DNA from 3 places in the Alkalihalobacillus pseudalcaliphilus genome. Region 1 is predicted to be linked to each of the others. Evidence: riboswitches for the same ligand, from Rfam matches in the RefSeq annotation. Region 1 holds a riboswitch; each other region holds the start of a gene.
What was found. A riboswitch is a leader RNA that binds a small molecule or an ion and turns the genes downstream of it on or off. The one in region 1 is predicted to bind lysine.
Positions count from the first base shown of each region.

Region 2: another riboswitch for lysine. It lies ahead of lysA (diaminopimelate decarboxylase); the one in region 1 lies ahead of PQ479_RS10500 (aspartate kinase).
Region 3: another riboswitch for lysine. It lies ahead of dapA (4-hydroxy-tetrahydrodipicolinate synthase); the one in region 1 lies ahead of PQ479_RS10500 (aspartate kinase).

Region 1 is NZ_JAQQWS010000004.1:85,047-95,010, reverse strand. It holds gene sdhA (succinate dehydrogenase flavoprotein subunit) at 1-328, opposite strand, end outside; gene PQ479_RS10510 (succinate dehydrogenase cytochrome b558 subunit) at 342-974, opposite strand; gene PQ479_RS10505 (YslB family protein) at 2,777-3,217, shown strand; gene PQ479_RS10500 (aspartate kinase) at 3,274-4,509, opposite strand; lysine riboswitch at 4,649-4,835, opposite strand; gene uvrC (excinuclease ABC subunit UvrC) at 4,932-6,713, opposite strand; gene trxA (thioredoxin) at 6,858-7,172, opposite strand; gene PQ479_RS10485 (hypothetical protein) at 7,529-7,903, shown strand; gene PQ479_RS10480 (long-chain-fatty-acid--CoA ligase) at 8,350-9,964, opposite strand, start outside.
Region 2 is NZ_JAQQWS010000001.1:729,968-739,931, forward strand. It holds gene lysA (diaminopimelate decarboxylase) at 1-1,063, opposite strand, end outside; lysine riboswitch at 1,191-1,367, opposite strand; gene PQ479_RS03520 (spore germination protein) at 1,452-2,942, opposite strand; gene spoVAEA (stage V sporulation protein SpoVABEA) at 2,920-3,501, opposite strand; gene spoVAE (stage V sporulation protein AE) at 3,508-3,858, opposite strand; gene spoVAD (stage V sporulation protein AD) at 3,858-4,853, opposite strand; gene spoVAC (stage V sporulation protein AC) at 4,875-5,339, opposite strand; gene PQ479_RS03545 (ABC transporter permease) at 5,506-6,732, opposite strand; gene PQ479_RS03550 (ABC transporter ATP-binding protein) at 6,722-7,648, opposite strand; gene PQ479_RS03555 (hypothetical protein) at 8,081-8,440, shown strand; gene sigF (RNA polymerase sporulation sigma factor SigF) at 8,588-9,361, opposite strand; gene spoIIAB (anti-sigma F factor) at 9,374-9,802, opposite strand; gene spoIIAA (anti-sigma F factor antagonist) at 9,818-9,964, opposite strand, start outside.
Region 3 is NZ_JAQQWS010000001.1:399,473-409,436, forward strand. It holds gene gltB (glutamate synthase large subunit) at 1-447, shown strand, start outside; gene PQ479_RS01950 (glutamate synthase subunit beta) at 520-2,007, shown strand; gene PQ479_RS01955 (YpjP family protein) at 2,098-2,739, shown strand; gene PQ479_RS01960 (hypothetical protein) at 3,150-3,497, shown strand; gene PQ479_RS01965 (hypothetical protein) at 3,592-3,843, shown strand; gene kapB (kinase-associated lipoprotein KapB) at 3,862-4,230, shown strand; gene dapA (4-hydroxy-tetrahydrodipicolinate synthase) at 4,535-5,422, opposite strand; lysine riboswitch at 5,560-5,748, opposite strand; gene PQ479_RS01980 (aspartyl-phosphate phosphatase Spo0E family protein) at 5,853-6,005, opposite strand; gene PQ479_RS01985 (YhcN/YlaJ family sporulation lipoprotein) at 6,233-6,919, shown strand; gene PQ479_RS01990 (hypothetical protein) at 6,966-7,520, opposite strand; gene PQ479_RS01995 (hypothetical protein) at 7,646-7,801, shown strand; gene cspD (cold-shock protein CspD) at 8,304-8,504, shown strand; gene PQ479_RS02005 (AbgT family transporter) at 8,644-9,964, opposite strand, start outside.

The DNA of each region.
Region 1 (9,964 bases):
AACCTTCTGGTGTACGGTTAAACATAACACCCATACGGTCCATTAAATGGATAATCCCTGGAGCTGCTTCTGCCATTGCTTTTACTGGAGGTTGGTTCGCTAAGAAGTCACCACCATACACCGTATCATCAAAATGCTCATATGGTGAATCCCCTTCACCCTTTGTATTAACCGCACCATTGATACCGCCCTGTGCACAGACTGAGTGCGATCTTTTAACAGGTACAAGGGAAAATAGATCGACAGGTACACCTTTTTCTGCTGCTTTAATGGCTGCCATTAAACCGGCTAGTCCACCACCGACAACGATAATTTTGCCTTTACTCATCTATACCCTCTCCTTACATGTTTGCTAATTCTGGATTAATAAATGCAAATGTTGCTGAAAGCCCAACGTATGTTAATGCGAGGAAAAGTGCAATGGTCGCGTATGTAGCAATACGTTGTGAACGAGGTGTTACGGTAATTCCCCAAGAAACTAAGAAAGACCAAAGTCCATTAGCTAAGTGGAATGTTGCAGAAATAACACCAACAATATAAAAAACTAACATAAATGGCGAGCTTAAAATATCAGCCATCATATTATAATTTACTTCAGCATTACCTAAAGCCGCTTGAAAGCGAGTTTCGTATACATGCCATGTAATAAAAATTAATAAGAATACACCTGTAAAACGTTGCAGTGCAAACATCCAGTTTCTGAATGTACCATAACGTTGAATGTTATTTTTTGCCGTAAAAGCAATATAAATTCCATAAATGCCATGATATAAAATCGGTAAGAAAATAATGAATATTTCCATTGCATAACGGAATGGTAAATTTTCCATAAAATGTGCCGCTTGGTTAAATGACTCTGCTCCTCGTGTTGCAAAATAGTTAATGCTTAAATGCATTACTAAGAAGATACCGATCGGAATAATCCCTAATAAGGAATGTAACCGACGATTAAAATACTCTTGATTACCAGCCATGCCTTTTCCCCCCACATAAATTAATGTTTCCTATCCTGTTTGTCCAAATGGTTTCAACTACATTTTTCTTTCGTATAAATATGTACCTCCCCCGAGACATAACATACTTTGTACCAGTTCCACTTTTGAATCTTTTGGTAAGATTATGTGAAAAAAATCCGACAAATTTATTGTACTCCCATCAGATCTTGTCGTCAAGAAAACGGATACATACTTTTTATGTTATTTTATAGGAAATCTCCATTACTAACTTATCAAATAATTCTGTTGTTTGAAAGCGTTAAATTACTTTTTTATAAAGAAACACTTATTAATAATAACAGTTATTCCAATTCTATAAATAAACTTAAAATTACGAATATATTTTTATGGTATTTAAATATAATAGGCTTTTGTATGAAAGTTCAATGAGTCATGCTCACTTTTCGAGATAACTTGACCATTCGGTTTTTGTTTTTGGTCCGTTTTGAAAATCGAAAGCATCTTATCAGATGAATAAATTCATCTGATAAGATGCTTTCGATTTTCAAAACTTCACGCAGTGGCGTGAAGTTGCCAAGCAAGCTTGGCTAACGCTCCAAAAACACTTAGATTTTTGATACTAATCCTGATGGGTTACTACTCTCTCTTTTTGTTGGTGGTGGCTGGTTGTGCGGTGCGCTGAATCTTTTTGGGAAAACCCTTGCGGGTAACACCCAAAAAGTGGCGTGGCTACGCATAATATGAGAATCCTCAATACCGTTATTGAATGAAAAGCCACCAGTTAAAGAGCTAAAGAGCTAAACCACACTTTCATCTTTGTTGGTGGCGAAATGATCCCCGCTTCGCCATGGACGTTTTGTATGAAAGTTAGTGCGAACATGGAGCGTTGCTCGTCGCTACCGAAAATTATGCTCCGAGACAACCGCGTGCCGCAGGATTCTACATAATTTTTCATCCGCTGGGTACTGCTCATTCTCAAGTTCAATATCATTCTTACAACACTCATTTAAATTGATAAGAACAAAATCTAATTAAACGAAAATCCACCAAGCAAGTGAAGAAGAAATTCTAGTTGAACGAAATGCCACCAGTTAAAAAGTACAAATAAAATTGAATGAAGTGCCAGTAAGTGAAGGGGAGAGGTACAATTTTATGTTTATTGGTAAGGGTCCAGGCTATTTTTCGCCCTGATCATGTCGACCACCGCTCCTCATCGACAGGTTCTCGCCCATTTTTCATCCTGATCATGTCGACCACTGCCCTTCATCGACAGGTTCTCTGCCTTTTTTCATCCTGATCATGTCGACCACTGCCCTTCATCGACAGGGTCCAGGCTATTTTTCGCCCTGATCATGTCGACCACCGCTCCTCATCGACAGGTTCTCTGCTTTTTTTCGCCCTGATCATGTCGACCACTGCCCTTCATCGACAGGTTCTCAGCCTTTTTTCATCCTGATCATGTCGACCACCGCTCCTCATCGACAGGTTCTCGCCCATTTTTCCTCCTGAGCATGTCGACCACTGCCCTTCATCGACAGGTTCTTAGCCTTTTTTCCTCCTGAGCATGTCGACCACCGCTCCTCGTCGACAGGTTCTTTGCTTTTTTTCCTCCTGATCATGTCGACCACTGCCCTTCATCGACAGGTTCCAGGCTATTTTTCGCCCTGATCATGTCGACCACCGCTCTCAAGAAGTACGACAGCATCTCATGTCTTTGATATTCTGCTGAAAGCTATTAAATTTTACATAATTTGTGTTCGTTATCATAGAGATAATTCCTTTGAATCTATGTATAATAAAAGACGGAGAGGGTGGTTTTTATGGAACAAGAGACAAAAAATGAAGAAATCGAGCAAGAACAAGTTGAGCAGCAGGCTCCTCCTTTATTTCATTATGACTTAATTCGTAATGACTTGTTACAAGAATTATTAGGCACAGAGCATGAAAACATTTTATATTGGGGCGGAAAATCACTAGCTCGCAAATATGCTTTACATACATTCGATGAAATCATTACTTTTTTTGCACATGCTGGATGGGGTACATTAGAAATAGAAAAAAATAAAGCAACCTCAAAAACATTAGAGCTCAGTGGTGACTGGATGGGAAAAAACGACTCCCGTTGCTACCAACTTGAAGCTGGCTTTTTGGCTCAACAAATTGAACAGATGCAAAACCAAATGACTGAAGCTACTTACGATATAAAACGAAAATATGTCGTTTTTCATATTAAGTCTGATAAACATGATTCCGTTTCATAACGGATTGATGAATGAGAATAGCCACAGGTTTCAGCCCTGGCTATTCTCTTATTCTTTTAAAGCACCTCGTGGGCGACTTCTTCTGCTAGCTGGAAAGCTTCATGTAATGCTTCCACAGCAATGACCATATCATCCTCTGAAATGACCGTAGACACTTTAATTTCTGAAGTACTGACCATCTTAATACTAATGGCTTCATTTGCAAGGACATCAAACATTTGAGCAGCAACACCCGGATTAGATACCATACCCGACCCAACAATGGACACTTTGGCTAACCCTGATTCGTATTCGATGTTTTCATAATTTAATTCCATCTGTGCTTTCTCTAAAGCTGATATCGTATCTGTAAGAGTCGATTGTGTAACGGTAAATGAAATGGTTACATGCTCTGAGTCTGTTTCATTTTGGACGATGATATCAACGTTAATAAAATGTCGTGAAAGCGTACTAAAGAGTCTTGCCAACGTATTCATTTCATTAGGTAATCCTACCACTGACACCTTGGTTACATCATTTTCAAATGCAATTCCTCTTACTACTAAGCCTTTTTCCACAGAGACTACCTCCTCAATGATCGTTCCTTCTTCTTCAACCATACTTGACGCTACGACAAGTGGGACATCATAATTTTTGGCAAACTCGACGGCTCTTGGATGTAAAACCCCCGCCCCTAAATGAGCCATCTCTAACATTTCATCATACGAAATCGAATGAAGCTTTCGAGCCGCCTTCACAAAACGTGGGTCCGTTGTGAATACACCTGTAACATCGGTATAAATCTCACATCGCTTTGCCTGTAATGCAGCAGCTAAGGCAACCGCCGTTGTATCGGAACCACCACGACCTAATGTTGTAATTTGACTATCTTGTGAAATTCCTTGAAAACCAGCAACAATAACTACTTGATTTTGATGTAAAGCCGCCTCAATTTTAGTTGTATTTATATCTTGAATTTGTGCATTTCCATGCTGTGTATCTGTCTCAATTCCAGCCTGCCAGCCAGTATATGAAATGGCATCTATGCCACGTTCCAGCAAAGCCATTGTTAATAAAGCAATCGTTACTTGTTCGCCCGTTGTTAAAAGCATATCCATTTCTCTTTTGTTCGGGTTTTCAGTGAGTGCTTGAGCCATTTCTACTAAAGTATCCGTTGATTTTCCCATCGCAGAGACGACTATAACTAGGTCATTCCCTTGAGTAAAGGATTCTGCAATTCGATTTGCTACATGCTTAATTCTCTCTACTGTACCAACCGAGGTTCCACCATATTTTTGTACGATTCTAGCCAATTCCTTCATCCTCTCTTTTTGCTCCCACTTTCATCCCACAAGAAAAGCTCGATGGTTAAGGCAAAAATAAAAAGCAACGAAAAAGGAGATCCCTTCACGTTGCTTGTCATACTAAGCCGCTCCATAGCTCCCTTTATCCACGTGAGATAGTTCTCCACATAACCCTGGGTTGATTATGTGACAGCCTTATGCCTATTTAACATAAGTCCAGCATAAAAGGATCTGAGTTCCTTCTAAACTTCGGCAAATTCGCCTTTTAGGCATCTTCAATGGGGCTCATTCCCCTCCAAAGCCTTACTAATCGTTTTTGCTCCTCTACCATCACTCCCTAAAAAAGAAGTATGGCTTATTCAATTAGTTAAGAGTTTAACAAAACCTTATCCCCTATGCAAGCAAAATTTTCGATTTATTTGCTTGAAACTTTATTCACCTTGTTCCTCATGTAAAGCTTCATAAATGCTTTTTGCTACATGTAATGGAATGCCATCTAAGGCTAACTCATCAATTGTTGCTTCTTTCATTTTCTTTAATGAACCAAAGTGCTTTAGTAATTTTGTTTTTCTTTTTTCTCCGACACCTGCAACATGATCCAAGGCTGATTGTAGAAATGATTTCGAGCGAGTTTGCCTGTGAAAACTTAACGCAAAACGATGCACCTCATCCTGAATTCGTTGTAATAGATAGAATTCATGGCTATCTCTTTTTAAAGGAATTACAATAGGCGGTTCTCCCTTCAGTAACTGAGAAGTCTTATGCCTCTCGTCCTTCGCTAATCCACATATCGGTATCGTTACGTTTAATTCATCCTCTAAAACCTCCTGAGCAGCTGCAATATGCCCTCTACCACCATCAATGACAATCAAATCAGGCATCGGTAGCTTCTCACGCAAAATCCGTAAATAACGCCTTCTAACTACTTCTCGCATTGAGGCATAATCATCCGGACCTTCTACCGTTTTAATTTTATATTTTCGATACTCTTTGCGATTCGGTTTTCCATCAATAAAAGTAACCATTGCCGATACTGGGTCCGTACCTTGAATATTGGAATTATCAAAAGCCTCAATTCGATACGGGGCTTTGATTTGTAAGGCTTCCCCTAATCGTTCCACAGCCTTGACTGTACGTTCTTCATCACGTTCAATTAAGGCGAACTTTTCTATTAATGACGTTTTCGCATTTTCATTAGCGAGTTCTAATAGTTCTTTCTTTTTCCCCTTTTTTGGAACTGTCACGCTTACTTCAAGAAAAGATTCAAGCAATTCTTGATCGACAATCTCTGGAATCAAAATTTCTTTTGGTTTGATATGCTCTTTTTGACTATAAAATTGGGCGATAAATGTAAGAATATCCTCCTGGGCCTCTTTATAAAAAGGAAAAATCGAGACATCTCTTTCAATTAATTTCCCTTGACGAACAAAAAAGACTTGTACACACATCCAACCTTTATCATAAGAAAAGCCAAAAACATCCCGATCAATTCGGTCATTAATCGACATTTTTTGTTTTTCCATAACGGTATCCATATAAGTTAACGTATCTCTTAACTCTTTGGCTCTCTCAAAATTTAACTCTTCAGATGCTTGCATCATTTTATCTGTAATCTGTTGTTTAACTTCGTCATGTCCTGAACGTAGAAATTTTGTGATTTCCCTTACTAATTCTTGATTTGTCTCTTTAGAAATTTCATTGACACAAGGTGCCAAACATTGTCCGATATGATAATACAAGCAGACCTTATCAGGTAAGGTTCGACACTTTCTTAACGGGTAAAGTCGATCCAATAATTTTTTGGTTTCATTAGCCGCTCCTGCATTAGGATAAGGTCCAAAATATTTCCCACCATCTTTTTTTACTTGCCTCGTTGTAATTAGACGTGGATGCTCTTCATTGGTTACTTTTAAATAAGGGTATGATTTATCATCCCTGAGCATCACATTATATTTAGGTTCATGCTTTTTTATTAGATTGAGCTCTAATATAAGTGCTTCTATATTAGAAGAGGTTACAATATATTCAAAGTCTACAATCTCACTTACTAACCTTTGTGTTTTACCATCATGAGAACCTGTAAAGTAGGAACGCACACGGTTTTTTAACACTTTTGCTTTACCCACATAAATAATCGTTCCCTGCTCATCCTTCATTAAATAGCAGCCTGGCTTATCTGGTAAAACCGCTAGCTTCTCTTTTAAACGGCTCATATGTCTCCCACCTTTTTATCCATTACTATTATTTTACCATGAAAGTGACAGAAGTGCCTTTTCAAGGATTACACGATGCACGTATCTAGAGCAGGGTCAAAGAAAAGCGAGTAGCTACATGGCTACTCGCTTTTTCTCATACTCTTAAAGGTGCTTATTAATGAGTTCTGCTAAAGCTTCTTTCGGTTGAAAACCAACTGTTTGGTCAACAACTTCACCGTCTTTAAGTACAAGTAGTGTTGGAATACTCATCACACTGAACTTTCCAGCTGTTCCTTGATTCTCATCAACGTTTACTTTAACAATCTTTGCTTTATCACCCATGTCAGCATCTAATTCTTCAAGTACTGGAGCAATCATTTTACATGGACCACACCAAGGTGCCCAGAAGTCAACTAAAACGACACCATCACTTGTTTCTTGTGAAAATGTTTGGTCTGTTACATTAACAATAGCCATTGGATAATAGCCTCCTTCATCAAAGACAATTTCTTCTTACATTCATTATTATAACATTATCGTAAAATGTGTGCGAATGTATTGCTCGGGTTTTATTATATCCATTTTGATTGCGTTTATATGCTTTTTTCCTCGTATCTCCATACACTTTACTTCCTTGGGGTTACGAGCTCTTTTTCCGTTCATAATCTCGTGATTCTTCATTTGCACGGGCATTCTCCCTCTTTTTTCACCCGTAACCCTGAGATTCAGCGTTTGCTCGGGTTTCTTCCTCTTTTTCTTCCCGCACCCCCGCGATTCTGCTTTTACTCGGGCTTTCTCCCGCTTTTTCCGCCCGTAACCCCGTGATTCAACGTTTGCTCGGGCTTTCTCCCGCTTTTTCCGCCCGTAACCCCGCGATTCCACGTTTGCTCGGGCTTTCTCCCGCTTTTTCCGCCCGTAACCCCGCGATTCCACGTTTGCTCGGGGTTTCTCCCGCTTTTTCCGCTCGCAACCCCGCGATTCCGCTTTTACTCGGGGTTTCTCCCGCTTTTTCCGCTCGCAACCCCGCGATTCCGCTTTTACTCGGGGTTTCTCTTAGTTTTCCGCTCGCAACCCCGCGATTCTCCGTTTACTCGGGGTTTCTCCCGCTTTTTCCGCTCGCAACCCCGCGATTCTCCGTTTACTCGGGGTTTCTCTTAGTTTTTCCGCTCGTAACCCCGCGATTCCGCTTTTACTCGGGGTTTCTTTAAGTTTTTCCGCTCGCAACCCCGCGATTCCACGTTTGCTCGTATCCCTGCTCCCCGTTTGTACTCTATAAAGGCTAATCTAGGAATACCCAAAAACGATAAAATAACCATGTACACTTTGAAGCTGACAAAAAGAGAAGCTATGTTGTAGGAAAAGCGAGGACGGGAAGTAACAATAAGTCGGAAAGAAAAAGTGACGACAACGAAATCGAGTGAAGGGACTTTTATGTTGCCATCAAAGCGGGGTGAGGACAAGGAAATGGCGTGGAGAGGCGTTAATGTTGTCATCAAAGCGTGATGACGACTTCCGAGCCCCCCCAACCCTTAGCCTCCTAATAAAGTCACGACCAGTTACTCTTTCTTGGCCCTGCTCTCTAACTTATCGTCCAAGCCATAAAAAAACAGACAAGCACGGACAAACCTGCCTGTCTGTTTTGTTTGCCTTGATTTTATGCTTCTTTATCAGCTGTTTCACTAGCCTTCGCTGATTTTTGTTGTTCTTCTTCCACAAGAACTCGTCTTAATACTTTTCCAATCAGCGTCTTCGGTAACTCTTTTCTAAATTCATAAATACGAGGAACCTTATAGGCGGCTAAATGCTTACGGCAAAATTCATCTAATTCCTTCTCCGTCACCTCTTTACCTTCTTTTTTGACAATGAATGCTTTCACTGTCTCACCACGGTATTCATCTGCGACCCCAATGATGGCTACATCTGCCACTGCTTCATGTTCAAATAATACTTCTTCAATCTCTCTTGGGTAAATATTAAAACCACCTGCAATAATCATATCTTTCTTCCGGTCAACAATATAAAAGAAGCCATCTTCATCCATATAACCCATGTCACCCGTCAAAAGCCAATCACCTAGGAAGGTCTTTTCCGTTTCCTCTGGACGATTCCAATAGCCTTTCATTACTTGCGGTCCACGGATAGCTACTTCTCCTATCTCTTTCACTTCAGCTTGCTCACCTTCAGGTTTCACAATAGCCACTTCCGTATCTGGCCATGGTAAGCCAATACTTCCATGTATTCTTTTACCCCAAATTAAATTAGCCGTTGCTACAGGTGCCGATTCTGTTAACCCGTATCCTTCTACTAATTTTCCGCCAGTTACATTTTCAAACGTTTCTTGCGTATCCAAAGGTAGAGCTGCCGCTCCGCTAATACAAGCCTTAATTGTCGATAAGTCGTAATTTTCTCTCGAAGGCTCATGTAACATGGCTCGATACATAGTTGGTGCACCCGGAAACAGGGTTGGCTTTTGTTTATGAATAGTCTTTAAAGCGTCCTTCACATCAAATTTTGGTAAGAGGATACTAGTGAACCCATTCATGACAGCCAAATTCATGACAACCGTCATACCATATACATGGAAAAATGGTAATACCGCTAGCATTTTTTCTTTCCCTTCTTCAATATTATAAATCCAACTCTTACACTGATAAGTATTTACATACAAATTACGATGGGTTAGCATGACCCCTTTGGATAGTCCTGTTGTACCTCCCGTATATTGAAGTAAAGCCAAATCCTCACTTGGATTAAATGGAACTTCTGGTTCCTCCGTACTTCCTGCCTTTAACCATGGTAAAAACTCAATCGTTTCTTGATCATACTCAACACTTGTTAATGTCGGATTTTGTTTCTTTTGAACAAATGGATACAATACATTTTTCGGAAATGGTAAAAAATCTTTGATACTCGTCACGATGACATATTCTAAGGAGGTTCTTGGTCTTACCTTTTGAACTCTTGGATACACTAAATCTAAACAAATCATCACTTTTGCGCCAGAATCTTTCATCTGGTGTTCAAGCTCCCTCTCAACGTACAAAGGGTTCGTTTGAACAACGATCGCACCCGTCATTAATGCCCCGTAGTAACTAATCATGGATTGAGGACAATTTGCAAGCATAATTGCAACCCTGTCACCTTTCTTAATTCCTAGTCCCATTAATTGATTGGCGAACTTTTTTGCTTGTACATAAAGTTCTTCAAAAGTAAGTTTTTTGCCGAGAAAGTGAATCGCTTCGACATGTGGGTATTTCGTTGCTGTTCGT
Region 2 (9,964 bases), on a different contig from region 1:
AATATACTTCTTCTGCTCGATCATTGACACGATTGGCGAGCACCGCTTCGTATTTGGCTTGATATAATGCCGGTCGCAGATTATCGCTCATTCCACCATCAACAGATAAATAATTACGAATAGCAGGTAATTCTTTTGAAGAACCGATAGAATATAACGTCGTTCCAGCATCGCCGACTAATGAACGACCTGGCTCAATCCAAATTTCAGGAATATTCATTCCTAATTCGGCCGATTTTTGTTTCACGATCGCAATCATTTCACGTACATAATTTCCGACCGGTAAAGGTTGGTCCTCTTCTGTATAACGGATACCAAAACCGCCACCTAAATTCAAGACGGAAGACTCAAAACCAAGCTCATCCCGCCATTGCTCAAGAGAGCGATAAACCTTCTCTACAGCCATAACAAAACCAGCCGATTCAAAAATTTGTGACCCAATATGACTATGAACGCCTAATAATTCAATGTATTCTGCCTTTAATGCTCGTTTCACTGCTTCCGTTGCTTGCCCACTTTCAATATCAAATCCAAACTTCGAATCCTCTTGACCTGTAGAAATATATTCATGAGTATGTGCTTCAATCCCTGGAGTAATCCGGAGCAAGATTTTCATCAACTTCCCTTTCTCCCAACTAATACGCGATAACTGATCAAGCTCATAGAAATTATCAACGACCACACAACCAATCCCAGCGTCTACCGCCATTTCTAATTCAGCTATACTCTTATTATTGCCATGGAAGTGAACCTTCTCCATTGGTACACCTGCTTGTATCGCCGTAAATAGTTCTCCACCAGAAACAACATCAAGGCTTAGTCCAAGCTCATCCGCTAATTGAAACATCGCGAGGCAACTAAACGCTTTACTTGCATAAGCCACTTGGTAAGGTATCCCTTCATCAATAAAGGCTTGTTGGAAAGCAGCTGCTCGCTCTCGAATAAGAGATACATCATAAATAAAAAGTGGTGTTCCAAATTGTTTGGCAAGTTGAACCGTATCTACTCCTCCGATTTCTAAGTGTCCAAACTGATTAATATGACTAGTTCCATGTATATACATAATATCTCTCCCTCATTTGTTCTCTCTATATAATCAACACATCACGACTGGATTGTTCATTTCTGTTAAAAGGTAAAAGAAAAAACAGCTAGTGTTACCTAGCTGTTCGCCGACGTAACCCCACTAAAAAATGAATAGTCCTCCACTGATTCCTCAGTGACAGTGCGTTATTTCTTCAATAACACCCCAGCTCTACATAATGTGGTACATATGTAGGCTTCGGCAAGTCGACCTTTCTACTCATATCTATGCGTTCCACCCGCTCCATAAGTATACTGATTCTTCCTGCGCCTCTACCCCACTTTTACATGAGGTTCATGAAATTGTTGCTCTAACTTTACCATAATCATACGCCGTTCGCAACACCAACATGCCTCATATATGTAGACTATTCATTTTTTAAATCCTGTTTAACAGGATCCTGTGGATTTACAATACTTGGACGCCAACGCATCGATGGAACATTGGCTCTAATTAAGATTTGCCATAATGCCGGTGGGTCAAAAGGAATAAATGGCCAAAAATAAGGCTTGTTAAATGGTTTTATTGCCGTCAAACAGAAGATTAGTATTAACGTTCCCACAACAAAACCAGGAACTTTAAATATCCCAACTAATAAGACAAGGGCAATTCGAATGATTCGCAAAGCCACCCCTAGTTCATGACTAGGTGTAGCAAACATACCAATAGCACCTAAAGCGACATACAAGATAACTTCTGTTGTAAAATAACCTACCTCAATCGCCATTTCACCTATTAATAAAGCTGCGACCAAGCCAAGGGCTGTGGCTAATGGTGAAGGTGTATGAACAGCCGCCATCCTCAGTAGCTCAATCCCAAATTCAGCAAATAAGATTTGTAAAAGAATCGGGATATTATTCGTCTCCTCAGGACCAATGAAATCTAGAGCTGCAGGTAATAAAGTAGGTTCAATAACGAGCAACAACCAAAAAGGAATGATAAATAAAGACGTTGCAATTCCGATTGTTCGTACCCAGCGTAAAAATGATCCGACTGCAGGTGCTTGCCTATATTCCTCCGCATGCTGTATGTGATGAAAGAAAGTGGTCGGTGTAATAATGACACTTGGAGATGTATCAACCATAATCACAACATGACCTTCTAATAAATGGGTTGCCGCTACATCTGGCCTCTCCGTATAACGAACAAGAGGAAATGGATCATAACCTTGTTTAACAATGTACTCTTCAATCACCTTATCGGCCATCGTTAGTCCGTCTATTTCAATCGAATCTAACTCTTTTCTAATAATATCAACTAGGTCAGGATCGGCAATACCATCTATATAAGAAATACAAATATCTGTTTTAGAGCGTACGCCGACTTGAGTAATTTCATGTCGTAAACGCTCATCTCGAATCCTTCTTCGCACTAAGGCCGTATTCATGATGATATTTTCAGTAAAACCATCACGTGCACCACGAACGACACGTTCTGTGTCTGGTTCCTCAGGTCCACGCCCAGGATATTGACGAACATCGATAATAAATGCTTGATCATATCCTTCAACGATAATAAATATTAATCCCGAAAGCATTTGTTTAATCGCATTATTGACTTCTCTCGTCTCTTCGACTTGGACATGTGTGAGATGGTTTTTTATAGCACCAAATACATCTGAAGATTTTCGGTTCCTAGCGCCTAGATCCATTAATTCTTTCATAATCTCAATGATATATAAGTTATCAGTAAGACCTGTTACATAATAAATCCCAATCCGATGATCTAGGATTTCTAACTCACGAACACCGATATCGAAAGAAATATCTAGCTTTAGCCGTTCTTCTAGATAGGCAATATTGTCTCGATAGCTCTTATAAAATAGCGGTTCATCCTTATAATCTCTTTTTTTTGTCAAGGTTACCACTCCTTTCTAAAATAATTTGTACTGCTTGCATTGTGATCGGGGCACCTTTTTTCACATCATCAAAACCTCCCATTTTACCTATATCACCAATGCCTACGACTACTGGTATCTCAAATTCATCAAGAATATATAAAGTATCTCCGTTAATTCTGCCAATTTCTAAGTCTGGGAAACCATTTTTATCGACTCCATACTCGGTTAAATGGCCAAAACGGTCTATAGAAATATCAACTTTGGCCCACTCCTTACTATGTGTCGCAGATGCTACAGCAATTGCTCCAATGACTTGGATCATAGGCTCATCGTACACAATCCTCATCGCATGTTCACCAAGCCCCTCATATCTTGAGCCACAATCATCAAACATGACAAAAACTGGGTTTTTATCTGCTTGTAAGATTAATTCAATTAATTCTTGCCCTGTTAAATGCGTTGGATTTCCTGCGGATTGAGCTATACAAAGTCCACCTATTTTATTGGCTACATATTGAATCGTTTTTAATGCAGCCGCGTCCCCATCGGTAACTACAATTACTTGCTTTTGCTCCAAACACCATTACCCCCTCGCCTTAAAAAATATAGCAGCTAAAAAACTAAATAAGATAGCAGAAGAGAGACCACCAGATGTAACCTCAAACATCCCCATACCTATTCCAATAAACCCTTCTCTGCCACCCTCTTGCATCGCTCCATGAACGAAAGAATGCCCAAAACTAGTTATCGGTAAAATAGCCCCTGCCCCGCCAAAATCAATAATTCGGTCATAAAGATGAAATCCATCTAACATGGCACCAAGTGTTACTAATACACATAATGTATGAATCGGTGATAAGCGAACGAGATCCAGTAAAGCTTGTCCTAAGAAACAAATCACACCACCAACTATAAAAGCTGCGAGATATTCCATTACATGTCCTCTCTTTCAAAGGCAACCGCATGGGCAATCGTCGGAATCGACTGCTTTTGATAAATCATAAAAGGGTTTAATAAAGAGCCCGTTGCAACAACGAGAACTTTTTTAAATACACCTTTCCTCATCAATTTAAATACATGACCAAACGTTACGACAGCACAACATGCTGCTCCACTTCCACCTGCATTGACGGCTTGATCGGTATAATAAATCATCGTGCCACAATCATCATACGTATGTGAAAGCTTTATTTCCTCTTCTTCCAATAGCTTATGCAAAATCCCAGATCCTACACGTGCCAAATCACCCGTCAAAATACAATCATAATCTCCAACAGACGTTTTCGTATTGTCTAAGTGACTTTTAATCGTTGCAGCCGCTGCTGGGGCCATCGTCGCTCCAAACTGAAACGGGTTTTTCATATCATAATCGACGACTGCACCAATCGTTGCTGCTGAAATTTTTATGTTCGTCTTTTTCTGACTCAATATACATGCTCCTGCTCCAGTAACTGTGTATGAGGCCGTTTCCTGCCTTTGATAGCCAAATTCATTTGGATAGCGAAATTGTCTCTCACTAGCAGCATGATGACTACTCGTAGCTAGTAAAATTGAATGGGCAAAGCCACCATCAATCATCATTGCTCCAATCGCCACCGCCTCCATTACAGTTGCACATGCTGAAAAAACCCCCAGATAAGGGATAGCTAATTTTCTTGCATTATAGTTAGAAGTAATCATCTGATTAAGTAAATCTCCAGCAATGAAAATATCAATGTCTTCTTGTTTCCTATTTGCTTTTTTTAACGCATGTGTAATTGCATCTTCCATGAGCTTTCTTTCTGCTAGCTCCCAAGACTCTTCGCCACAATATAAATCTTGATAGGTTTGGTCAAATGATTCCGAAAGAGGGCCTGCCGCTTCTTTTGGACCAGCAACGGTGCCGCTTGATTCTACATAAATCCCATTTTGAAACGTCCACGTTTTCATGACCGACCATACCCCTTCTAACTAATGAATAATGTAGTGTATTATTAAACGAACAAGCCCTACCAAATAAGAAGACAAAACCCCAATTGCAATAATGGCTCCGGTTAATTTGAACATATGAGCTCCAATACCATAGACAAGCCCTTCACTTTTATATTCTAATGCTGCACTGGTCATCGCATTCATAAAACCGGTAACAGGAATTAACGTACCGGCTCCAGCAAATTGTGCGATTTTATCAAACCAACCAATTCCTGTGATTATCGCTGTTAAAAGGATAAAAGTTGACATCATTAATGCCCTTGCCTCTATTTCATTAATGTCCAAAAAGAGGAGGTATAGATTACTAAGCCATTGACCAAAAACACATAATATACCGCCCACAACAAACGCTTTGATACCTCGATTAAAAAAGCCACGCTTAGGCTGATATAGCTCGATATTTTTATGATATTGATTGACTTTTTTCAAATCTTGTTCAGCCATCGCTTCTCTAACCTCCGTATTTTCCGTACTACTCTCGACTTTGATAGTATGTGACAAGGTCATATTTTCATTCGGAATAGAATTGATTTCCACAGATTAATGGCACAAAAAAAGCTTGCCAAGGCTTCACATTTTTCTGAAGCACTGACAAGCTAGAAAATTCTTATTAACTTTCTCGCATCCACTTGAGTATTTCTTTTGGTGTAGCATTTTTACCATACATAAGAATTCCTGTCTTAAATACTTTTCCAGCTAATTTGATGAATAACCAAATCGTTACAAAAAGGATTAGCATTGAAATAATCACTTCAATCCACGGCCACTCTTCAAGCATCGATAAACGTATAATCAAGACACCCGGGGCGGTTAGCGGAAAATAACTTCCAATTTGGGCGATTAACCCTTCAGGATCAGAAAGAATTGGACCTAATAAAATGAACGGTAACCATGGTATCATAAAAATAATCCCTTGAAAGTTGCTAGTTGAGCTTACTTCATCTACCGTTGCTCCTATCCCAACAAATATAGCAGCAAATAATAAATAACCTGCAACAGCGATTAATACAAGTACAAGTAATTCTGGAACAAATAAATAGCTCAATAATGGAAAGTCAACATACCATGTTAAGAATGGCAGAATAATCGCTATCCAACTCGCAACCTGTATGACACCTAATACAAAGTATCCAATAATTTTACCTTGCATGAGCTCATGGGGTGTGATTGATGACAAAATCATTTCAGACACTTTTTCTTTCTTCTCTTGTGAGGCACTTGTAAATATCATCATGCCAGTAATCACAACTGAAAATAGAATAACACCCGCAAATATTCCGGGAACAAGCCTTTCTAAAAAGGAGAAAGCCCCTCCTGCTTCTTCAGCCTGATCTGTTTCCGACTCAGCTTGTGCGATAAATGACACAGGCATACTCGCTATTTCAATTTCATCATTTTCGAACCCAAACAATTCTAACTGTGCTTGTTTGACAAACGGCTGTATCGCTTGAAGCTGGTGTAGATCAGTTTCTGATAAATCCTCACTCAGATATGTTGGAATTTGACCGGACCTTATATGTTCTTCTTGAAATGAGACCATAACGCTATTTTCCTTATCATCTAAAAAAGCGGCCGACGGCGTCTCTGTCGTTAATTCTACATCCCAATCTAATGAATCTGCTAAACCTGTAGAGTCAATTGTTGACCACACCTCTAGTGGATCCTCCACATATAAAGTTAAAGAATTTTGGTCGGTTTCACCACCTGAATTAAATAACATCGGAATGGAGAAAAATAATATAAATAAAAGCGGTGTTGATAATATGGAAATGATAAATGATTTATTTCGTAAGTTACGTTTTATTTCCCATTTAGCTACTTTCATACTATTTTTCATATACATACCCTCCTTTAAGACGATCAGAAGCAATATCAATAAAGATTTCGTGTAAGGAAATTCGATCAATTTTTAGTTCCTGTATATCTAATTCAGAAGGTATTAGTCGAATCCATTTATTCACATCGACATCGTTTTCTAAAAAGAGAGTTGCCCTATCACCTGTTTGCTCCACTCTTACAACATGAGCTATTTTTTCTAGAGCATTCTTTTCGTTCACACCTTGAATCGTACATTTAAAGTTAGCAAATTTCCTTTTCACATCATCTAATGTTCCATAGATGACTTTGCGGCCTTTATTGATCATAAATAAGCGGTCACACAACTCTTCAACGATATTCATTTGATGTGAGGATAATAGGATCGCTGTTCCTTGATCAGCTAGTGCTTTTATTTCCTTCTTAAATAGATCTTGGCTGACAGGATCTAACCCTGAAAATGGTTCATCCAAAATTAAGAGCTCTGGCTCATGAATAATCGAAGCGATAAATTGTACTTTTTGTGCCATTCCTTTTGATAGTTCTTCAATAGAACTTTTATCTTTGCCTTCTAATCCTAATTTCTCCAACAACTCTAACGCTCTTGTTTTCGCCTTATGTAATGGATAATCTTTTAAATCGGCAAAATATAATAATAAATCAATGACTTTGACACTTTTATAGAGTCCTCTTTCTTCAGGTAAGTAGCCTATTTTTTCTCTTGGGACATGGCGTACTTCTTTCCCTTCGTACAAAATCTTCCCTTCTTCTGTATACATGATCCCTAATATGCTACGAATAGATGTTGACTTTCCTGCCCCGTTAGGTCCTAGGATTGCCATAATTTCACCCTTTTGGACTTCAAAGCCGATGTCTTCAATGACTTTTTTATCCTTAAATGATTTTCCTAGTCCTTCGACCTTTAGAATTGCAACCATTCTTTATTTCCTCCTTTGTTTTGATTCAACCCACCCTTATGCTTACGTATAATAGCAGCTTTAGGTTTCATAAGTTTTATATAAAAGTTACTTATGGGCGATAGTTTGTGCCCTGAAGTTAGCTCGTCATCCATCTCGAGATAAATGACCTTAGCAGGAAAGTGCTCTCTGTTTGTTCAGGCCGACTCCTGATGGTGATCGAGTTGTATACGTGCCAACAGTTTGAACAGTCGCCACTACTTTCATCTTTGTTGGTGGCGAAGTGAATGGGGCTTCGCCATGTGGGTTTTTGTATGAAAGTTAGTGCGAACATGGAGCGTTACTCGTCGCTACCGAAAATTATGCTTCGCTAGGGTACGACTAATTCTTAATTTCAAGAGCTCATTGTGACATCATGCCGCTTTTTCAGCACGCAACCCCGAGATTCCTTGTTTGCTCGGGCTTGCTACTCCTTTTTCAGCCCGCAACCCCGAGATTCAGCGTTTGCTCGGGCTTGCTACTCCTTTTTTCGCTCGCAACCCCGAGATTCCTTGTTTGCTCGGGGCTGCTACTCCTTTTTCAGCACGCAACCCCGAGATTCCGTGTTTGCTCGGGCTTGCTACTCCTTTTTTCGCTCACAACCCCGAGATTCCGTGTTTGCTCGGGCTTGCTACTCCTTTTTTCGCTCGCAACCCCGAGATTCCGTGTTTGCTCGGGCTTGCTACTCCTTTTTTCGCTCGCAACCCCGAGATTCTCCGTTTGCTCGGGCTTTCTTCCGCTTTTTGTTATTTAATCGTTTTTGCACATTATTAGATTAGCATTTATATTACTCACCTTTATTACTCACCTTCTTCCTTATAATAACTGACACGTTCGGGAGGTTAGTTTATGTTCTCGTTACATAAGAAAAAGCCATTTATCTATGTTCATTTCAACAAAGTAAATGGCTTTTCCTTCTATTTATATTCCTTCAGCTTCTTCACTCATGACCACTTTCATCTGTTCGAGAATCTTTTTTTCTAATCGAGATACTTGCACTTGTGATATACCTAAACGTTCGGCAACCTCTGATTGGGTTTGATCCTTATAATAACGTAAGTATACGATTAATCTCTCTCTTTCATCTAAATCTCGAATCGCTTCTTTAAGAGCTATTTTATCGAACCAGCGGGTTTCTGATTGATCAGCGATTTGATCTAACAACGTTATCGGGTCGCCGTCATTTTCATAAACCGTTTCATGTATAGATGTTAATGATTTACTGGCTTCACCAGCAAATACCACTTCCTCAGGTGGAATCTCTAGATGTTCGGCAATTTCATTGACGGTTGGTACTCGACCTAAATTTTTTGTTAAATCATCCTTCACCTTACGAATCTTGTTGCCTAGCTCTTTAATCGAGCGACTTACTTTAACTGTACCGTCGTCTCGTAAGAAGCGTTGAATCTCACCAATAATCATAGGAACCGCATAGGTAGAAAATTTAACATCATAAGATAAATCAAACTTATCAACCGATTTAATTAATCCAATGCAACCAATTTGAAATAAGTCATCAGCGTCGTATCCTCTATTCATAAACCGTTGTACGACCGACCAAACTAACCGAGTGTTCCGATTAACAATCGTATCCCTTGCTTCTTGATCTCCAGCTTGACTTCTTTCAATTAACTCTTTTACTTCCTTATCCGACAATTGAGCCTTCTTTTTTGTTTGCTTCACATCTACATCCATATCCTGGCCTCTTTAATTAAAAATTGCTTTACTTTTAGTAAGGTGCTTTTTTAAATAAATCGAGGTTCCAATCATCGGCTCAGAGTTAATTTTCATTTCATCCATAAAATTTTCCATAATCGTAAAACCCATTCCTGAGCGCTCCAACTCAGGCTTCGTTGTATAAAGTGGCTGTTTCGCCTCTTCAATATCCGTGATACCCATACCTTCATCACGAATCGTTAATTCAATTGTTTGGTCATCAATAATGGCGTGAATATAAACCATACCATCTGGATTATTATCATAGCCATGAATAATAGAATTGGTGACTGCCTCGGAAACGACCGTTTTTAATTCTGTCATCTCATCCATGGTTGGATCCAGTTGAGCGATAAAGGCACCCACCGTCACGCGTGCAAATGCTTCGTTTTCACTACGAGCGGAAAATCGAATCTCCATTTCATTTCTAGCCACTTACGCCACCCCCAAAGTTTCAAGTGCAAATTGCTCATTTTCTTCTAAGCGAATGATTTTAAACAAACCAGACATTTCGAATAAGCGTTTAACAGATGGTGAAATCGCACAAACGACCATTTCGCCACCAAGACTTTTTATTTGCTT
Region 3 (9,964 bases), on a different contig from region 1:
AGCTCAGTGGTTGTAGAAGGTGTCGGTGACCACGGACTTGAATACATGACAGGCGGTGTGGTTGTAAACCTAGGTCAAGTTGGTAAAAACTTTGCTGCTGGTATGTCAGGTGGGATTGCCTATGTTTATAATCCTCATGGTGATTTCGCTCAGAAATGTAATCAAGAAATGGTTTTACTAGAGGAAGTAAAAGAAGACGAGGATATGGAACGCCTTCGTGTAATGATAACCAAACATCAAAGCTATACAAATAGCCAGTTGGCTACCGAGTTATTAGCAAATTGGCAAGAAGCGATTCAACATTTTGTCAAAGTGATCCCTAAAGATTATAAGCGCATGTTAGAAGCGATTCAACGAGTGAAGTTAGAGGGATTAGCAGATGTAGATGCTGTAATGGCTGCTTTTGATGAAAATAAAAATGATCAATCAAGGGTAAGTGGTAAGTAGTATGGGGGCGTATGTTACGTACGCCCATTCATATAAAACGACAATATCAGACTGTAGTTGGGAGTGAGAGATTTGGGGAAACCAACAGGATTTTTAGAATATAAAAGAGAAAACCCAACGAAGCGTGATCCATTTGAACGTACAAAAAGCTGGCAGGAATTTCAAATCTTAATGCCCGAAAAACAGTTAAGACAACAAGGGGCACGATGTATGGATTGTGGTGTTCCTTTTTGTCAAACGGGGACAACGATGGTTGGTTCAGGAGAAATTGGCTGTCCTGTTTATAATTTAATTCCTGAGTGGAATGATCTCGTTTATCGTGGGAAATGGAAAGAGGCTCTTGAGCGGCTACATAAGACAAACAACTTCCCTGAGTTTACCGGAAGGGTATGTCCTGCTCCGTGTGAAGGCTCCTGTACATTAGCAATTAATGATAAAGCTGTCACAATAAAAAGTATGGAATTCCATATTGTTGAACGTGGTTTTCAAGAAGGTTGGATTGTAGCGAATCCTCCGAAAACAAGAACAGGAAAAAAAGTAGCCATTGTTGGCTCAGGACCAGCTGGTTTAGCTGCTGCTGCTCAACTAAATAAGGCAGGACATCTCGTAACGGTTTTTGAAAGAGAGGACCGTATTGGAGGATTATTAACGTACGGGATTCCAGATGTGAAATTAGCTAACCATGTTGTGCAAAGACGTATCAAGCTCTTAGAAGAAGAGGGGATTTTGTTCCAAACGGGCACAGAGATTGGCAAAGACCTTACTGCTCATCAGCTTGAGAAAGAGTATGATGCTGTTATTTTATGTACAGGCGCGACAAAGCCTCGTGATGTAGAATTAGAAGGGCGTGAACTTGAAGGCATACATTTTGCCATGGATTTTCTAACAGCTAATACAAAGAGTTTGCTTAATTCACAATTTGAGGACCAATCATTTATACATGCAGGAAATAAAAATGTAATTGTCATTGGTGGTGGCGATACTGGTACCGATTGTATTACTACGTCTGTAAGGCATGGAGCCAAATCAATTACACAATTTGACATTAATCGGATGAAGTTAGATGAAAGACCATCTAATAATCCGTGGCCGCTTTTCCCTATTGTCCATCAAGCAGATGATGGTCATAAAGAAGCAAAAGCTGTATACGGGGAAGATCCTCGTGCGTATCAATTAATGACTACAAAATTTGTTGGTAACGAACTAGGGCAAGTAAAAGAAATTCATACGATTGATGTTGAGACGGAAATAGATGCCAATGGTAAAAAAACTCGTCAACCGATCCCTGGTTCAGAAAAAGTATGGCCAGCTGATTTAGTATTCCTTGCAGTTGGTTTTACAGGACCTGAGCAACAATTACTTGAGCAAATGTCTATCCAAACAGATAGAAGAACAAATATCAAAGCTGAATATGGTTCATATCAAACGAATATTGAAGGTATATTTGCTGCAGGTGATAACCGAAGAGGTCAAAGTTTAGTTGTCTGGGCAATTCATGAAGGCAGAGAAGCGGCAAGAGAGTGTGATCGTTACCTAATGGGAGCTTCTAATCTACCCTAAACTACAATTCTATGAAAAAATGAATAGCCTTTTCACCAGAAATATGAGATGATATAATTGTCTATACAAGTATGGTGAGGAGGCGTTTTTTTGTTACACTGGATGAAACGAAGCTTATTAGTAACGAGTGCACTTTTATCAATCGGCCTTGTCACCTCAGGACATGATTACCGAGAGGCACATGCAGAAGAACCACGATTACCAAAAGCTACTTATGATGATCGTGTAAATATTTATAAAGTGAATGAAAACGAGTATGGATTATTTCATTCTGTTATACCAACAAGTACAGCTACCGACAAATACATACATCGAGATGTTTCTTCAGCGGATGTATTTAATTCTTACGTTAAGCAATTTGCATATGATATGAGTATGTTAAAATTTGGTGATGTGATTTCTGATAAAATTAAGGAACCTTTTGAAGAAGTCATCGTACCACAATTGTCTGAAGTTTTAGAAGAAACGACCAATCATTTAACGGCAGAGCAATGGAAAACAGTGAAGTTATCAACAAAGCCAGCAGACGGTTTAGGAGAGAAGATTTTTCATTTATATAATGAAGAAAGTGGAGAAGACATTTTTAGATTTCATGTCAGACGAGATCAGCCACCTAAAAAAGGTTATTGGTTTAATTTTCACTATCATACTTATTTAGATAAATATGAAGGACATCATTCATTAGGTAGTATATATTGGGGTAAAAACAGCCCACCTAAATGGATGAGTTGATACATCAAACACATGATTGAGCTGTACTGCTTATTCATGTGTTTTTTGTATGAAAGTTAAGGCGAACATAGAATGTTACTCGTCGCTACCGAAAATTATGCTCTCCGTCCCACGAGAGTCTCCGCATATTTTCGTCCGCTTGTTTAATCTAAAATCTCTTGTTCAATAAACACTCTTAAAACATTCATTAAATTGAAAGAGAACAAAGTGAATGAAAGACTACTAGTAAAGGGTAAAGCACGGCTTTCATCTGTGTTGGTGGCGAAGTGAATGCGGTTTTGTCATAGAAGTTTTAGTAGGAATTTAATCGGGAATCTAATCTTAGTAAAATAGTCATGCTGACGAGGGATTTCTGATGTGATAAGATAAGAAATATGGGACAATAGGAATGATGTAAGGAGGGTTAATGAATGAAAAAGCATCAAATATGGTTCCTTTGTATGACTGGAATCGTTTTTATTGGTATATGGACGATTGCTATTGTTCAATTCACTTCAGAAGATCCAGAGGTTTCAAAAGAGGCTAATGAAGAACTACATCAACAAGTTGAGGATTTAGTGGCAGTTCGAGACGTAGAGGAGCCAGAAGATATAGAGGTAGAAGATAAGAAACAAGTAAATGATAGGCACAATCAATTGATTCCTGAAGGAAAAATAGATTTAAGTCAATTTGACTTTAGTGATATCTCGACACCACTTGGAATTCCTATAGATGGTATTTTGAACAAAATTGGTTTACAAGTGTCTGAACAGGATTAAAACAGTCAAATTATCTTCATGATTTATTACACATTTGTTAGGGCTTTTTTGGTACGATAGAAGTATAGTTGTTCTTGCGAGGAGGAGCCCGGCATTGGAAATATTAAAAAGGTTTAAAGAAATTCCGAATTGGTTAAAATGGATGTTTCGATTGATCATGGCGTATGTTGCATTATTATCTATTATTCTTGCATCAACCATTTTTGTTGTCTTAATAACATTTACATTTATTATTATAGACTTTTTTAGTGGTGGCGAAGGAATGAAAACGTATGCCGAAGAAAATTTAGTACCTATTTCAGAGTTTATGTGGCATTTATTTACTTTATTAGTGCCTGGTCTATAATGGAGAGGGAGTGTCTAGATGCATATAGTGCAAGCTGTTTATAAAACAGGTGTATATATCGGCGAATGTCTAGAAGTACTAGGGGATCAAAACAAAGCTCTCGTGAAGGTTTTGGCCGTAAAAAAACATCCTCAACAAGGTGATTTACACCATCCGAAACAAACGGAAAATGTATTTTTTCATGAAAGAAAAGCACTTGCTGAATATGAAAAGGCTTGGATGCCACTTGCTTCGTTAAAAAACTACGAAGGTGAAATCCCTACATATAAAGATTCACTAGCAGTAGCATTAAATTCATTATTAGAGAAATTACAAAGCGAGGACACACCGTTTAATCAAAATAGCATCAAAACCTTAAACGAACTAAAAAAGGAATACCATATATGATACGAAAAAACACCAAGTTCACACACAACTTGGTGTTTTCTCGTATTAAACCTCAATTAACCTTTACCACAGTTCACTTCGCCACCAACAAAGATAAAAGTAGTGGCGACTTTTTAAACAGTTGGCCCGTTTACAACTCGCTCACCATCAGGAGTCAGCCGAACAAACAGGGAGCACTTTCCTGCTAAGGTCATTTATCGTAAGGTGGATGACCAGCTAACTTCACGGCGCAAACTATCGCTCCACAGTTCACTTTCATACAAAAAAGGATGAGAACATAATTCTCACCCTTAGACACGCTAAATTAGCTAACAAAAAAACTAACAGAACGATGTAAATATGATTGTAATAGCTCAAGCTCTTGTGTTGTTAAAGGAACTAAAGGTAACCGGACAGATCCAACGGAAATTCCATTTAATTCGAGTGCTGCTTTCACAGAAGTTGGATTAGGTGTAGCGAATAAAGCTTTCATTAAAGGTAATAACTCACGGTGCTGTAAAGCAGCAATCTGAACTTGCCCGCTCATATAGTTTTGAATCATCTGTTGCATCTCATTACCAATCACATGAGAACTAACAGAAACAACTCCGGCTCCACCAATAGCTATAACTGGTAACGTCAAGCTATCGTCACCACTATATAATAAGAAGCCATCCGGAGCTTGAGCAATAATAGCAGACATTGCCTCTAAATCGCCACTCGCTTCTTTTGTCGCAATAACATTAGGAATTTGGGCTAAACGTAAAGTGGTATCTACATTAATATTAACACTACTTCTTCCAGGAATATTATATAGCATCACAGGCAAATGAGTAGATGTAGCGATCGCCTTAAAATGTTGATATAAACCTTCTTGAGAAGGCTTGTTGTAATATGGTGCAACAAGCATAACCATATCTACGCCAATTTTTTCTGCTTCCTTTGTTAATTCAATCGAAGCTTGTGTTGAATTAGAACCTGTGCCAGCAATAACAGGTATCCGACCATTGACCACTTGAACGACCGTTCTAAATAGTTGTAGCTTTTCCTCATGTGTCAAAGTAGGTGACTCGCCTGTAGTACCACCGACTACGAGTGCATCTGTTCCATTTGAAATTAAATGCTCCACTAATTGTTTTGTTTTGGCAACATCCACCCTTTGCTCAGCATTAAATGGGGTAACCATCGCCGTTATAACTCGTCCTAAATTCATAATTCTCACCCTCAATTTCAGTATCGTTCATATAATTATATGGGCTAAATTTTATATTTGTGAATCAACACAAAAAAACAACAATGAAGGATCTCATTGCTGCATGGCAATAAATGTGTATACACAATCATTCCAATGCGTGAGATAGCCCTCCATATAGCCTTAGCCAGCTATATGACAGTCCTGTACTTATTAAGTCACAGTCCCAACTAAATAAAAGATGAGTATTTTATTTAGCTTCGGCAAAATTCCCTTTAAATATGTATCCATGAAGACTCATCCTTCTACACATATCTACTCATGAAGTTTGCACCTCTACCCTCACTTCAACTATTGAAGTAAAGATTATTCACTTTGTGACTCTACCTTATCAAAAGATAAAGCACATTGCAATGGTTTCAGCTCACATTTACGCATTGTAATAAAATGATCAAATTTTATTACGGATAATTGGGATTTGAATCTCGTTTAGGAGCTCGTCCAATTCTTGACTACAGCGGACAGTTTGTGCAGATGTAAACCCGTATTTTTTGGCTAAACGTAGCATTTGACTTCGTTTTGATTCAATTAGTCTTCTTTTCATCTTTCCCACTCCATTGTTTTTTATCGTTCATTAGTTCATTTATATTCAACGCTTTCACACAAGGTTTATTATATGAAGAACAGACAATAAATGAAAGTCTTTCCATAAAACTAGTCATAATTAGCTAAAAGTAGAAATGATTCGACAATAAGAATATGTCTGAGCCTAAATTTACCTCGTTGAATTTCTTATTTATGTGCAAAATAAAAGAAGAGAGGAGGGGTTGCATGAAAAAACAAAATTTCTTGTTTTCAGTAGTCATTTTGACGATGCTTATAACGAGTGGATGTGTGACTGAACAACAGAAGCCGCTAGGAGCGAAGTCGAATCCACAAAATACGTTTAGTGGTGTAGGTATCCAAGAAGTGCGTAGCCATGAAGGCCCTATTTCAGATATGCTTGTTCCAGACGATACGGTCTTACAATTAACAGAGAAAAAATCTCCGTATGAAGAAGGAGTTCACGGCTATAAGAGAAATATCGGTCTAAAAGAAAAAGGCTTAACATCAAACGGAGTAATGAATAACAGACCTGGAAAAATAAAAGAGTTATATCCACCACATCAAACGAAGATATTAACAACTAAAGAAGAAAACCACAATTACCAAGAAAACGTAAATTTTAAACAAGCCCTACTTAGCCTTGAAACGATTCAAGATGTTCACATCGTAGAGACAAATGAGCAAATTTTAGTGGGGATTGAATCAAGTGGTGGTCATCATGAACATCAAAATAAGGTGGAGAAAACCGTTCAAGCATACGCCAATGAATATGATATTGATAAAGAAGTGATAGTCACAACCAAGAGAACCATCATTAATCGAATGGAAGCTTTTGAGAACCACGAAGAAGGGCGTTTTCCTTTTCGGTCCTTTAAAGGAATGATGGCTGAATTCAAAGAATTATTCCGTTAATCATAAATGGCTGTCTATTTTCTATCGAATAGAGCAGCCATTCTTTTTAATAAATTCCATATTCTTCTGAAACAGAAAACCATTCTCTTTCTAAATTTTTAAAAGCAATAATAGAATTTTCGTAATGAACTCGAGCTGATTCAATTTGTTTGGTGTCAAAAGGATCACGCAAGTCTTCAAGAACTCTGTCCAAAATATCAAGCTCAACTAACATACTCAAATGAATTTCATGGAATGAGTTAAAAGCTTTAGGACGATCAAGATTAATTATTTCAACTGTCTCGGTGCGAATGTCGGCTAATGAATCTAAAAACAAATCAGCTGCTCGCATATCTTGTTGATTTTCAAAAAAGCCTTTATGCTTTTCTAAGTCTTCTATGACATTACTTAGATATTGACCAGTCGCATCTGCGTACAGATGTAATTCTTGTGTTGCTAACCCTTCTTTTCGATGTTTATCTTTATCACTTGCTACACCTTGAAAACCAAATGGTTTCGTATCCTTTTGAGAATCCTCAATTATTTGTGATTCTGAGTCCATTTGACAGCCTGTTGCTAATACGAATAATACGAGTAGGAAAAAAAGCCATGGTTTCTTCACTACATCATCCTCCTCATTCTAACAAAATAGATACATCTAGTATTGGAATCTTCTTGCAATCTTATGCATCAATTTTTCTGTTTCCTCATACATTGGACTATGTGAGCAGGGAGGGATTGCAGGAGATGATGACTTTTTTTCTTATTTTAATTAGCTGCTTCTTTGTAGGTTTCGCTATTGTATTATTAGGTGGTAATCGAATTGCTGAAGGGATTGAGTATCGCACAGGTAAAGACGCAGATGAGATGTTAGGTGAAATTGACAAAAAAATGAACAAATGATGATTTCAATCACTGCATGCATCGTTTTAACGGTGTCATGGCTTTTTTTTTGAAAAAGGAACATCTGTATTAAAACAGATTTAAAAACACTTTACTTTTATAATACAATGATCTATAATAAGTGTATGAAAGAGACAGAAAAAAATAAAAATTCTGCTTAGGAGGGGTATCATGAATAATCATGAAGAGAAAAAAACACAAACAGAGCAGGAAGAACCTACGATTTTGGAAATGATTAATGATTATTATAGTAGAAATTAGTTGATAGCTGGCCTTGCTTATGACAGGCAAGGCCTAGTCATTTTAAGGAATTTATGCTTGCATCGTAGAAATGACTATGCTAAAATGACTTTATTCATCGTTAAAAGTTTTGAATATTTTTCACATTTTATGAGGGGCAAAGATATGGCTGTATGTTTATCGTCATAATATGTGAAATGCCGATTTACCTGAAGTAAAGACGATGAGCATATTAAGTAATAAACAGAATGGAGTTTTTTTCATGCAAACAGGAAAAGTTAAATGGTTCAATGCTGAGAAGGGTTTTGGATTCATCGAAGTTGAAGAAGGCAACGATGTATTCGTACACTTCAGTGCAATCACTGGCGAAGGATTCAAATCTTTAGACGAAGGTCAAGCTGTTGAGTTTGAAATCGTTGAAGGTGACCGTGGTCCTCAAGCAGCTAACGTTGTTAAATTATAATAATAACTAAAACACGATCATTTTGGTCGTGTTTTTTATTGAACTAAAAATAATTTCATGTACCATATTTCAATTATAAAAGAGCTAATTAAAGATCATAAAAAAACCGTCCCTAGTATTATAAGGACGGTTTTGCAAATTAGTTATTATAATAAATGGGAGAACCTGGACCGATGTCGATACCTAACGCCATCCAAATAAACAACATAATGGTCCAAACGATCGTAAATACAATCGCATACGGAAGCATAACTGATACGAGTGTTCCAATCCCCATCTTTTTATCATACTTTTGAGCGAAAGCAATAATAATCGCAAAGTAAGGCATTAACGGAGATATGACATTAGTTGTTGAATCGGCTACACGGTAAGTTAATTGTATAAATTCAGGCGAATAATTAAATTGCATCATAATCGGAATAAATACGGGTGCCATAATGGCCCATTTCGCCGAAGCACTACCGACAAATAGATTAATTAACATCGTAATTCCCATAAAGCCAAGTAATAAAGGAATCCCTGTTAAATTAACACTTTCTAAAAATTCAGCACCATAAACACCTAAAACAATACCCATATTCGTCTCATTAAAGAAAGCAACGAATTGACCTGCAGTGAAGGCTAGTACGATAAACATACCCATTGAGGCCATGGTATCCGTTAATTGATGAGCAACATCTTTATCACTTTTAATGTTACGCATAATCATCCCGTAAACAAGTCCAGGAATTAAGAATACGAATAAAATAAGTATACCGAGTGAGTTCATAAATGGTGATTGAATAATCGGATTGTCTCCATCACCACGCATTGGTCCCCATTCAGGTACGACAAGAAGAGAAATAACAGCGATTGTTATGAACATAGCTAGTCCTGAATAAAATAGAGCCCACTTTTCACGTTTGGTTAAATAACTTATTTTTTCTTCAGCTTCGTCTCTCGTTTTATCAGCTTGATATTTACCTAAACGAGGTTCAACGATTTTTTCTGTTACATACGTACCAGCTAATGTGATCACAAATACGGATGCAATAAGGAAGTACCAGTTCATCGCAATATTAATATTGGCAGCATAAGCCGGATCAAATGTAGCAGCAGCTTGTCTCGTAAGTTCCCCAAGCATTGGATCTGATGCGGTTATAAAAATATTAGCCGCAAAACCACCTGATACTCCTGCGAAAGCTGCAGCCATACCTGCAAGTGGATGACGACCAATTGCAATAAATAATAATGCCCCTAGTGGTGGTAATACGATGTAACCAGCATCTGCGGCTAAACTAGACATAATACCAGCAAATACAAGTGTAGCTGTTATTAATCTTTTTGGTACTGAAGTGACCAGGCCACGTAGGGCAGCACTTATGAGCCCACTTCTTTCAGCAACACCTATCCCAAGCATCGTCGCTAGAACAATACCTAGTGGAGCAAAGTTAATAAAGTTATTAACCATTTCCGAAACC